3 regions of the Paenibacillus sp. JT22N7 genome follow, and region 3 is predicted to be linked to each of the others. Evidence: a T-box and tRNA genes for the amino acid it is inferred to sense, from the RefSeq annotation. Region 3 holds a T-box; the other regions hold tRNA genes.
The links. The T-box of region 3 lies ahead of leuS (leucine--tRNA ligase). A T-box ahead of a tRNA ligase gene usually reads a tRNA of that ligase, here a tRNA-Leu.
Positions count from the first base shown of each region.

Region 1: it encodes a tRNA-Leu, which carries the amino acid that the T-box ahead of leuS (leucine--tRNA ligase) is inferred to sense. The anticodon was not compared.
Region 2: it encodes a tRNA-Leu, which carries the amino acid that the T-box ahead of leuS (leucine--tRNA ligase) is inferred to sense. The anticodon was not compared.

Region 1 is NZ_JBXENY010000002.1:663,615-667,586, forward strand. It holds gene AC50Y5_RS07640 (hypothetical protein) at 675-908, shown strand; tRNA gene AC50Y5_RS07645 (tRNA-Glu) at 1,132-1,208, shown strand; tRNA gene AC50Y5_RS07650 (tRNA-His) at 1,211-1,286, shown strand; tRNA gene AC50Y5_RS07655 (tRNA-Gln) at 1,291-1,364, shown strand; tRNA gene AC50Y5_RS07660 (tRNA-Trp) at 1,374-1,446, shown strand; tRNA gene AC50Y5_RS07665 (tRNA-Glu) at 1,472-1,548, shown strand; tRNA gene AC50Y5_RS07670 (tRNA-Leu) at 1,556-1,640, shown strand; gene AC50Y5_RS07675 (ribonuclease H-like YkuK family protein) at 1,689-2,282, shown strand; gene AC50Y5_RS07680 (pyridoxamine 5'-phosphate oxidase family protein) at 2,535-2,957, shown strand; gene AC50Y5_RS07685 (SEC-C metal-binding domain-containing protein) at 3,129-3,683, opposite strand; partial or broken gene AC50Y5_RS07690 (right-handed parallel beta-helix repeat-containing protein) at 3,822-3,972, opposite strand, start outside.
Region 2 is NZ_JBXENY010000002.1:657,553-661,524, forward strand. It holds gene AC50Y5_RS07595 (SprT family protein) at 145-627, shown strand; tRNA gene AC50Y5_RS07600 (tRNA-Asn) at 683-758, shown strand; tRNA gene AC50Y5_RS07605 (tRNA-Ser) at 764-852, shown strand; tRNA gene AC50Y5_RS07610 (tRNA-Glu) at 941-1,015, shown strand; tRNA gene AC50Y5_RS07615 (tRNA-Lys) at 1,035-1,110, shown strand; tRNA gene AC50Y5_RS07620 (tRNA-Leu) at 1,139-1,223, shown strand; gene AC50Y5_RS07625 (DUF4127 family protein) at 2,084-3,805, shown strand; gene AC50Y5_RS07630 (stalk domain-containing protein) at 3,906-3,972, opposite strand, start outside.
Region 3 is NZ_JBXENY010000001.1:666,108-670,079, reverse strand. It holds gene leuS (leucine--tRNA ligase) at 1-1,635, opposite strand, end outside; T-box leader at 1,715-1,930, opposite strand; gene lplA (lipoate--protein ligase) at 2,205-3,200, shown strand; gene AC50Y5_RS02950 (VanZ family protein) at 3,287-3,763, opposite strand; gene AC50Y5_RS02945 (GNAT family N-acetyltransferase) at 3,791-3,972, opposite strand, start outside.

The sequences.
Region 1 (3,972 bases), on a different contig from region 3:
TCGAATAAATATTTACTGTTGACAGCATAGGATTATTTGCTATAAGATGGGAAACAATTGACGAGGATTAAATGCAATATTAACGGATGTTGTTGACTCCATATTAACTTAATCCATTTAACATAATCAATCGAAGGAAAGGAAGTGCACGGCACATGTTAACCATTTTATTATTCAATCATGATAGCAAGCTTGAACAACCGTGGGGCTCTGAACAGAGCAGCCATCTTTTTGTGCAGGCCGAAAATGCGAACAGCCCGTGCAGCAGCCTTTCTCCTATATGCTTTCGACGCCAACCGGAAGGGAACCAGGTATTCGCCTGAGCCCCTGGATGGGTAGGCTATTGAAGGGGAGATGAAGGACTACTGCCGCTGAGCAGTAGTCCTTTTTTTTATTTGCTAAAGGAATATTTCAGATGGAGAAAATCATTCATTAACGAAAAATGATTCGATTTTCCGTGTGTCATTCATGAATATAAGGTAATAAAATCAATAATATAAACTATTTTCATTTTTTGAAATAAAAAGGGTTGACTTGTTAAAAGTCGATATGCTAGTATGAGAAGCATCAAGTCGAACATGAATTAAAGCGTTAAAGCATTGAAGTGAAATGCGTGATCGGTAAGCCGATTCCATGGCGAGACCAATAACGAAGAGGAAAGGAAGGTGCAGGAAATGAAAAACACAGCAGAACAGCTTATGAATTGGCAAGCGGAGCTTGATTTACATCAGTATGAGCAAGTGCAGAGCGGAACAGTTAAGCATCAGGCGGATGAACAGCAGCATCCAGCTTTAGAAGAGATGAATGAAAACCTACATGTTGCCTGCATCGAACCGAATATTCGTTGTTTTTGCGTATCGCAGCCGGACTGCTCCATCCTGAACAAAGGGGGAGAAGCGGCAGCCTGATCTTGAAGCACGGGGTAGAATAATTCCGATGATTCATTATCTGTATACGTGAAGACTACTTGCACCCTTGGTGAGTGGTCCGTTTGTGTTTTCTCGTAACTTAGCTGAAGTAGGCTGAAGTCGAGGAGGCAAGGCGGAGCCGAGAGGGAGAAAGTAGTTTTTTTATTGCAAAAACAAGAACAAACGTTCCTTTTTTGGTTTGATTCAGTAGTAATTTAATTAAGGCGCATTCGGCAAGCGGCTAAGCCACACGACTTTCACTCGTGGATGCGGCGGGTTCGAATCCCCCATGCGTCACCATGGAGATTATGGTGAAAAGGCAAACACGTCAGGTTGTGGTCCTGATAAGTACCGGTTCGAGTCCGGTTAATCTCCCCAATAATGCCCCTTCGCCTAACGGTAGGGCAACGGTCTTTGACACCGTGCGTCTTGGTTCGATTCCAAGAGGGGCAGCCAATTCGATAGAGGGGGACATGTCCAAGGCAGGCGATTCGGAGTCCAAATCCGAATGAGGCGGGTTCGATACCCGCGCCCCTTGTTTTAAAAAGCGATTATTTAATTAAGGCGCATTCGGCAAGCGGCTAAGCCACACGACTTTCACTCGTGGATACGGCGGGTTCGAATCCCCCATGCGTCACCATCACTTTGTGCTTCTGGCGGAATTGGCAGACGCGGCGGACTTAAAATCCGCTGTTCATTGGACAACTAAGGGTTCGAGTCCCTTGAAGCACACTAATCCAACTAAAGAAGGGAAGAAGCCTAATTGCTTTACAGGTGACGATGATGAAAATAAGAAAACATCTTCAATTGATTCACGACATGGAGTTTCACAATGTATCGGAAAGACGCCTAAATCTGGAGCAGGTGCATGATCGCATTGTCCGTTTTATGTCGCTTGATCCACATGCAAATTACAATTTCATGATCGGTACCGACTGCCAGGTGCATGCAGGACATACGACGATGATTACCGGCGTCGTTATCCAGCGTGAGGGCAAAGGGGCATGGGCCTGCTATCGGCAGGTCGTCATTCCGCGGGAACTGAAATCCATTAAGGAGAAGCTGTCGCTGGAGACGTCATATAGCGAGGAGGTAGCGCTGTTTTTCGGTGGCGAACGCAGGGCGCAAATGGAGGATATTGTGCTTCCTTTTGTTTACAAGGGCGCGTCCTTTGAAGCGTATATTGACGTCGATGCCGGAACCGATCCGGCTGTCAGCAAGACAGCTGCCTATGTGGCGGAAATGGTACTGCGTGTGGAAGCTATGGGGATGAAAGCTCGTCTGAAACCGGAAGCAATTGTCGCTTCTTCCTATGCGAATCGGCATTCCAAGAAGCCTTACCGCTTCACGGCAAATGATGTCGTTGAAATATAAATAATAGTAAAACATAAATATTCTTGATTAAAAACAAGCAGGCGTATTCATGCGTCTGCTTTACGATTGATGTACGTTTTCTGCACGTTTGCTATACGGCTGGCGCTGGTTGGAGGCTAAAGAAAAGCAGCTTATCTAACGGTGCCATGCCAAAACAGAGCTCCGATTAAAAAAACGGCAAAAGGGGTAATCTATGGCAAGCGCGATGCCAGAAAGTCTGGCAAAAGATGAACCTTTAAAGGAGAGATACCGATGCCGAATACAACAAAACAATTGGAGCAGGAAATTATTGATGTGCTGCAAGCGAACCATGTTTGCTCGTTTGCTACCGTAAATGGCGATAAGCCGATGGTGCGTTATATGGCACTTTTCCATGATGGACTTAACTTATATTTGGCGACAAATCGCGATACGAGCAAGGTTGATGAGCTGCGGGCTAACCCGAATGTTCACATTCTTGTCGGATACGATGGCAAGCCATCTACCGATATTGTTCAAATTCAGGCTCGTGCCGAGTTATGTGCGGACGACAAGCTGCGTGAGAAGCTATGGAATGAAAACTTTAAGCAGTGGTTTGATGGACCTCACGATCCGGAATACATTATTATAGAAGCGTTCCCGGAGTATATTGAATACTCGAGCGACGGTGGCGAGACCAAGGTGTGGCTGCAATAGCATCAAATAACGCTAGCAATTAACTAGAGCTATGCACAGGAAAAAAACAAACGAAAAGAGCCTGCTGCTTTCACTTTCATGTGAAGGCGGCGGGCTCTTTTGCTGCAATAGACGATCCGTAGCTAGAAGTGAAACAGCTGGCTGCTTAAGCCGAAATCCGGGGGCCCTTGCTTAAGCCTTCACAAGCTCTTCCTGCTGCGCCTGCTCCGCGCGCTCAGCATCGCCAGCGGCTGCAGCTTCAGGCTGCTCCGCTTGCAGCTCTGCATATTGCTCCATAAAGAAGCTGGTCAGCTCGGTGCATTTTTTCGATAGAGTAGATACGGATACGCTGTACTTCTCGGCAAGCTCGGCTTTCGAGCTTGGAATGCTTTGAATTTCGCAAATCAAATATTCCAAAGCCGCGCAGTAAACGCCGGATTTACGGAAGGAAGGTTTATTCGCATCCGTATACTCTTTCCACATAAACAGAGCAAGGCTAATTTGGGCAGGCGTGTAGCCGTCCTTCATTTGTCCAGCCAGCTCACGGGCAAGCTCTCCATAGGACGGTGCTTCCCACACGAGCTCTTGATCCAGCAGGCGCTCGATATCCGCGTACGATTGCAACCCCCCGGAAGCTTGCGCCGCCGCCAAGCGGCGCTCTTCCTCGCGATCAAGCTCGATACAGCATTTTTTATATTTACGGCCGCTGCCGCAGTGGCATACATCATTTCTTCCTGGCTTTAACATGTTAAGTCTCCTTAGGCAAAAAGTTAATCGCACATAAGGAGCCACAAGGGGCAGCATTCGCTTATGCACCCTTACCATGGTAGCGGTTTTGAAGCATTCAGGCAAGGGGCGGCCGTAAATTCCTGCTCTTATTTATGTCTAGCGGGCACCGATATTTGTACCAGACGGCGTGCCGGAGCCGATTAAATCGCTGCCAGTGGCCAGCTTGAGGAAGTTGCCAAGATTCGGCGATCCGTCTGCATTTCGGGTAACGGTTGGGGTCAAGCTCACGAAGTCAGCAGCGCTTGCG
Region 2 (3,972 bases), on a different contig from region 3:
CTTGACAGTGTAGCGTATGGGCTGCAAAAATGCCAGAAAAACGAGTCGGAATTTGCTGCACTTTTTTGGCCCTCTTTACGGTTGTTATTTTATTTGGCAAACTAGAGTGCAAGAGAACAAATGAACAAGGGAGAATCAAGATTTATGGTGCAGACGATGAAAGACGAGGAGCTTCAGCAATGGGTGGAGCGGGTGTCCTTGGAAAGCTTTGGACGGCCATTCAAACATCTGGCAACTTTTAACGGTCGTTTGAAGGCAACGGGCGGACGATATTTTATGAAGTCGCATAATATTGAAATTAGCCCTTATCAACTATCGACGTTCGGAGTGGACGAAACAGAAAAAATAATTAAGCATGAGCTGTGCCATTATCATCTACATATTTTGAAAAGAGGCTATCGTCACCGGGATGAGGATTTTAAGCGGCTGCTTGCTCAGGTGGGCGGTTCGAGGTACTGCCAATCGCTGCCGGAGCGCCGTGTAGAGCCATTTCGGTACAAGCTTGTATGCAAGGAATGCGGGATGGAATACATGCGAAAAAGGCGGATAAATCCTGCAAAATATGCGTGCGGAAAATGTCGTGGAAAATTATTTTTAAAAACGCTTGACTTAAATTCAGATACATGATAAATTATTACTTGTCGCCGCGGTTCACAGGCAACACTGAGAAAAAACAAAATATTCCCTGATAGCTCAGTTGGTAGAGCACTCGACTGTTAATCGAGTTGTCACAGGTTCGAGTCCTGTTCGGGGAGCCACACATGGAGAGGTACCCAAGAGGCCGAAGGGGGCGCTTTGCTAAAGCGTTAGGGTGTAACAGCCGCAAGGGTTCGAATCCCTTTCTCTCCGCCATATTTTTTCTCAAAAGTGATTGTAACGGAAGGCCGTTCAACATGCCGGTCTTTTTTTTACGCCTAATATCACAGTGTGCGACATTTAAGGCCCGTTGGTCAAGTGGTTAAGACACCTCCCTTTCACGGAGGTAACAGGGGTTCGAGTCCCCTACGGGTCACCATTTATTTTTTTGTTAGTGCGAGTCATTAGCTCAGCTGGTAGAGCACCTGACTTTTAATCAGGGTGTCGTAGGTTCGAATCCTACATGACTCACCATCTTTTCTTGTAAGACTTCCCTAAATGTGCGGTAGTGGTGGAACGGCAGACACGCTATCTTGAGGGGGTAGTGTCCAATGGACGTGCAGGTTCAAATCCTGTCTACCGCACCATAACTTAAAACTTCCAGAAGCCTTGATATTCAAGGCTTCTTTTTATTTTACAGTTATTTAGGGGATGTGTAAGCAAGCTGGAATCGGTCTGCTGCACCTTGCATAGTGCATATTCGAAAGCAATTTCATCTGACAAGGGCAGGGGAACCGCAGTCTGTGATTGTTGGTGAGGCCAGGAAACGAGGGACATTCACTTCTTTTTTTTGGAGGACTGAGGTTCCGCTATTCTGGCTTTTAAATCGATTTCATGCCGTAAGCGGACAGGAAAACCGTTATCGCTCTCATTATCCCGTCAAAATGGCTATTTGCTGCGCATTAGCGGCTCCTGAGTCCGCAGACTATGTCTTAAACATGATTTTGTTAAAATAGCGGCTCCTGAGTCCGCCAATTTTATCTTTATGATGGGGTAACGGGTTACCCCCTGTTACGAAGAACATAGAACAGCCTTTTGGCACATATGTTCACATTTATGAGCTGTGACATTCCCATTATATAGAAGGAATATAATTGATGCTGGCTTCTATCCTAATCTGGCTCGCTTTCGTTGCATACACGCCCTAAGTTAAATTTAAAAATGGCTTGACTTAAGCTAAGCTTGCCTTAGGCCTGACGATTATCTCATTCACATTAACATCAGATGGCTGTTCAAACGCAGCAAAAGGCGCGCGCTCTTCTACTTTTTGGAGCAGCCGCACTTTCAGATGCGGGTTTTCAAGTGTCCTCTCAAGGCGATTGAGAACTGTACTGAAGAATTAAAATATTTTTATGGTTGTTATTCTAACGAAAAGGTTACCTACATAAGTGAAGGTACAAGATATTTCAATGAGAAGTGCCTACCCTTACTTCATGGAGTGATTGAAATGAAAAAAGTATTATACATTCCGCTCGACGACCGTCCAGCGAATTTGGACGATATTATTTTGCAAGGCAAAGCCGCTGGTATTCAAGTAATTGTGCCGCCAGTAGGAGATATTCGCAACCGCCTCGATTCCCACATGACGACAGACGGAACGCTTGTGACCGGTACCTCTGGCCCGACGTTCGGCAAGCCGGAGCATATTCGCCGTTTTATTTTTCATCATGCTTCCAAGGTGGACGGTTTTATAATTTCTCTGGATATGCTTGTGTATGGCGGGCTTATTGGGAGCAGGCGCTTGCGCGCTACTGCTGAAGGTACATATCCTGCATATGACTCGCAGACGACTGAGCTGCTTGATGTTATTCGCGAGGTCAAGCAGGCTTATCCGTATAAGCCTATTTATGTGCTCGATACGATTATGCGGCTTGCCTCTACCGTCTTCGTAGACGGTCTGGCGATGCCAGCCTATACCGAGACGCGTACGCTCATGCAAAAGCCGCGTAAGCAGGAGACGGAGCTGCTGGCTATTTTGAATGGCTACGATATTCAGCCGGATGGAACGAGCTTCCCTGATACCGTCTACGTGGATAAGGAGCAATATTATAATGCGAAGCGCCATAAATTGACGACGACGTATTACATGCTGGATCAGCTCGCAAGGGAGGGCTATATTGATTTTGTCGCCATTGGCGTTGACGATGCCTATATTGACGGGATTCAGGCGAATGAGATCGCTTTTGTGGAAAATCGGATTAATGAGTGGCTTGGCGGCGCGGATGGACAAAACCCAGAGCGGGCTATTATTTTGCCGGATGCTGATGGATTAGGACATTCCTTGCTGGCTCGCATGGCGAAAAAACTATATTGTGTGAACTTCAAGCCGCGCTTTGCAATCCGATATTTTGGCCCGGATGGCCGGGCGATTGTGAATCCCTATGAATATATGGATGTTCATCAAAACCTGCTGCGCCATATCGATATTGTGGGCGGGGAAGCGGTGGACAGCTGCGAAGGCATCGAGAGCGATATAGAAATCATTGCGATTACCGCGGTTGACCAAGCGGGAAATGCGGTGAGCCGTGAGGCTGAAAATGCGGCGAATATGCGGCCGACGATTGTGATTGATTTTACAGGCGGCGGCGCGGCAAATGCGGCTGTTACGACGGCGCTGCTAGGCAGCAAATACACGGGCAGCCTGCTTGGCTATAGCGGCTGGAATACGGCCGGCAATAAAATCGGCATGGCACTTGGCATGGCTCAGTCACGTTATGCCTGCCTGACGATGGAGACGCATGCGGCTGTGCTCGATGCGGCCATGGATGCACACGGCTCGCTGCTGTTCAAGCGTTTTCTGAAGGACTATTATTACAAGGTTGTTACAATCGCGGAAGTACGCACGGAGTCTCGCGGACGCTCGCCATATACGAATGTGACTGCGGATCAAAATATGCGGCTGTTCAATTCCACCAGCGACTTTGAGCTGTTGACTGCGCTTTTGCAGGGCCGCATGCAGACAAATACGACGACACTTGCCCAGCAAAAGGCTTTCGGCATTGGCTCAGCGTCCCCGGCCTGCGCGATCCGTCAAATCCGTGATGGAAGATGGTCGCTTGCGCCATATACCCGTGTCGTTTTGAAGCGGGATAATCCAAAATTTATTTGGGACCGCGCTTTTGAAATTACGGTGGAGCCAGACATCGTTTTGCGAAGACAACATTATTAATATTAAGCAGAAAAAAGCCTGGGTGATTGACATTCCTTATCAAAAGGAAAGGAGTGTCAATCATCCAGGCTCAGTTTTTAGCTAATCTTAAAGTAAAATCTTAATGAATATCAATGCTGCTTAAGCCAAACGATCCGTCAGCGAAAGTTTGATATTTAAAATATACA
Region 3 (3,972 bases):
CAAGTGAAGCACAGCATGCTCCGCTCCGCCAATATACAGGTCAACCGGCAGCCATTCGCGCTGTTTTTCCGGCGAACAAATTTCCTTGTCGTTTTTCGGATCGATAAAGCGCAGGTAGTACCAGCAGCTGCCCGCCCATTGCGGCATCGTATTCGTCTCGCGACGCGCCTTCATACCCGTTTCTGGATCAATCGTGTTGACCCATTCCGTAACATTCGCAAGCGGTGATTCCCCTGTACCCGAAGGCTTAATCGCATCAACATCCGGCAGCAGCAGCGGAAGCTGGTCCTCTGGTACTGGCTTCATTGTGCCATCCTCCAGATGAAGAATCGGAATCGGCTCGCCCCAATAACGCTGGCGGCTGAACAGCCAATCGCGCAGACGGTACGTCACTTTGCCATGGCCGCTGCCTTTTTCTTCAAGGAAGCTGATCATTTTCGCAATCGCTTCTTCATTATTAAGCCCGTTCAGCAAATCGGAATTTACGTGGGCACCGTCGCCAGTATAGGCTTCTTTGGAAATATCTCCGCCTTGCACGACCTCCACAATCGGCAATTCGAACTGTGTGGCAAATTCCCAGTCGCGCGTATCATGGCCTGGAACCGCCATAATCGCACCTGTACCGTAGCCTGCCAGTACATAATCGGCAATCCAGATTGGCGTTTTCTCGCCATTGACCGGGTTAATCGCATACGCACCCGTGAATACGCCGGATTTTTCCTTCGCCAGATCAGTACGCTCCAAATCGCTCTTGCGGGAAGCTGTCAGCTGGTAAGCCTCAATAGCCGCCTTTTGTTCCGCTGTCGTAATTTGGGCAACCAGCTCATGCTCAGGCGCAAGCACGCAATAAGTGGCGCCGAACAAAGTATCCGGACGCGTCGTAAACACGACAAGGTTCGCGTCATGGCCCTCAATAGCAAACGTCACTTCGGCGCCTGTAGACTTGCCGATCCAGTTGCGCTGCATATCCTTGATGCTTTCCGTCCAATCAAGCTCCTCCAGATCCTCCAGCAGGCGCTCCGCATATTCGGTAATTTTCAGTACCCATTGGCGCATTGGCTTGCGTACAACCGGATGATTTCCGCGTTCGCTTAGTCCGTCAATGACTTCTTCGTTGGCAAGCACAGTTCCCAGCGCTTCGCACCAGTTAACTGGAACTTCAGCAACATATGCAAGGCCTTTGTTGTACAGCTGGATGAAAATCCACTGCGTCCATTTATAATAATCCGGGTCAGTCGTACTAAACTCGCGATCCCAATCGTAGGAAAAGCCGAGCGATTTGATTTGACGGCGGAAGTTGTCGATATTTTTAAATGTAATTTCACGCGGATGCTGCCCTGTATCCAGTGCATGCTGCTCTGCAGGAAGGCCAAATGCATCCCAACCCATCGGGTGCAGGACGTTAAAGCCGCGCAGACGCTTGTAACGCGACACGATATCCGTTGCCGTATAACCTTCCGGATGACCGACGTGCAGGCCTGAACCGGATGGATAAGGGAACATATCGAGTGCATAAAATTTCGGTTTGCCCGCTTCTTCCTTCGTAGCGAACGTCTTGTTCTCATCCCAATATTTTTGCCATTTCGGCTCTACTATCAGCGGATTATAGCCTTGCGGTTGCTGATCTTGACTCATGAATGTTTCCTCCTTAAGCTTGGTAAAGCAAAATTTCAGCGGCTCCATGCAAAAAAGCTCCCGCCCCTAGCGTATGATCGCTAGGGACGAGAGCTGTCTCCCGTGGTACCACCCTAGTTAGCCCCCGGACATGCTTTGCCGAGTGCTCACTTGTTGCCTTTAACGCAGGCCTTACGGTACGCTTGCGCGCACAGCTCCAAGGTGAGATTCATATCGCTGCAGGTCCGGCTTGCACCATCCGCCGGCTCTCTAAGCCATGCCCCGCGATACTACTGTTCCTTATCAACGCCATATGTGACATTTTAAGAATTAGTTCCGATTATAATGAAGCTTTGACGCGATGTCAAGGGACAAGCCTCTAAGTTGCTCCCTTTTTATCCCAATACACTCACTTCTTGCATGCTTAGATGAACGATGCGTAAACGTCAGTCATTTTTTGCGAGGAACCGCCTTTCTCCTTGCGGGTGAAAAAGCCGCTCTCATTTATCCATGGCATTTGCCCCAAGGAGGGGTATAATAGGAGCAGCAAGCTTTTGCATCCCATTACTATTTTCGGAGGAATCGTTATGATGCGTTTTGTAAGCAACAACCATATAACAGACCCTGCGCTTAATTTGGCGCTAGAAGAATATATTTTACGGTCGCTGCCGCCGGAGGACGATTATTTACTGTTTTATATTAATGAGCCTTCCATTATTATTGGCAAAAACCAAAATACGCTGGAAGAAATCAACCTGCGCTACGTAGAGGAAAACAACATCCATGTCGTGCGCCGGCTGTCTGGCGGCGGAGCCGTATATCATGACGAAGGGAATTTGAATTTCAGCTTCATCATGAGCGACGACGGCCAATCCTTCCATAACTTCAAGAAATTTACCGAGCCGGTCGTGAAAGCACTAGCCGCGCTTGGCGTTCAGGCTGAGCTTACGGGCCGCAACGATATTCAAGTAGGCGAACGTAAAATTTCCGGCAACGCACAATTTTCAGGACGCGGCAGAATGTTCAGTCATGGCACCTTGCTGTTTGATTCCGAAATTGAAAATGTCGTATCGGCTTTGAAAGCGAATCCTGAAAAATACGTGTCGAAAGCGACAAAATCGATTCGCAGCCGCGTAGCCAACATTTCCGAGTTTCTGGCAGAGCCGATTACAATTGAGGAATTCCGCCAAAGCGTGCTTGCTTCCATTTTTGAAGGCAGTGAAGAAATCCCTTACTACGAGCTGTCCGAGGCGCAATGGGCGGATGTCCGCGAGCTGGCACAAACGCGCTATCGCAGCTGGGATTGGAATTATGGCCGATCTCCAGCATTCAATATGCGCCAGACGAAGCGGATCGAAGGAGCTGGAACGTTCGATGTACGTCTGCAAGTTGAGGAAGGTCTTATTGCAGATGCCGCCGTATATGGCGATTTCTTCGGTCGTGGCGAGAGCAGCGAATTTGCCAAGCAGCTCATCGGTCAGCGTTATGAAGCTGCTGCACTCGGCAAGCTGCTCGGCGAGATCGATTTAAGCTATTATTTCGGCAAAGTAACGAAGGAAGACTTAATGGGCTTGATTTTCGAATAAAAATAAACAGCGCCCCGGCCTTCTCTTATTAAGAGAGTCCGGGGCGCTGTTTCTGTCCCCTGATGTCCCCCGATAGAATGGAATCATCAATAGGTTCTTTGAATGCCTCTTTTGCCAACTGCCAGCTTCCGAAACCAGAAAACAATGCCATAGCCAAGAACAACAGCTGCGCTGTTCATGAGAATATCATCAATGTCGAAGCTGCCGCGCCTCGTAAGCATTTGCAGCACTTCCAGCAGCGTAATAAACAGCACAAACGACAGCAGCACCTTGCCCAGCCGCCAGCGAAAAACAATCGGAAGCGCCAAGCCAAAGGGTACAAATACGACAATATTACCGCCCATATTAATGATCCAATCGATAAAGGGCATATGATGAAAGTTCGTTACATAAAGCTTGATGGTTGAAAAAGGAATGACATTATATCGCAGCTCCGCACCGCTTCTCGCCTGCCGGCCAAAGCCAAAAAACATTGCATAAATGAGCCATATCGTATAAACGAAAATAAGAACGGCTGTCACTTTTTGAGTAAAGGAATCGAATTTTCCGCCTGCCTGCTTCAACGTAATCGCCCCTCCACTTCGCCCGGGTTAATGGGACGCCGGTAATTTTTTCGCCCGATACCAGTAGTTATATTGCAGCGTAAAGCCTAGCTTGTCATACAAGCGGTTAGCCGCATCATTGGCATGCGTAACGAGCAAATAGCTGTGCTCCGCCCCATTCTCCTTGCCCCACTGCAAAATATGCAGCAGAAGCTGCTCGCCAAATCCAC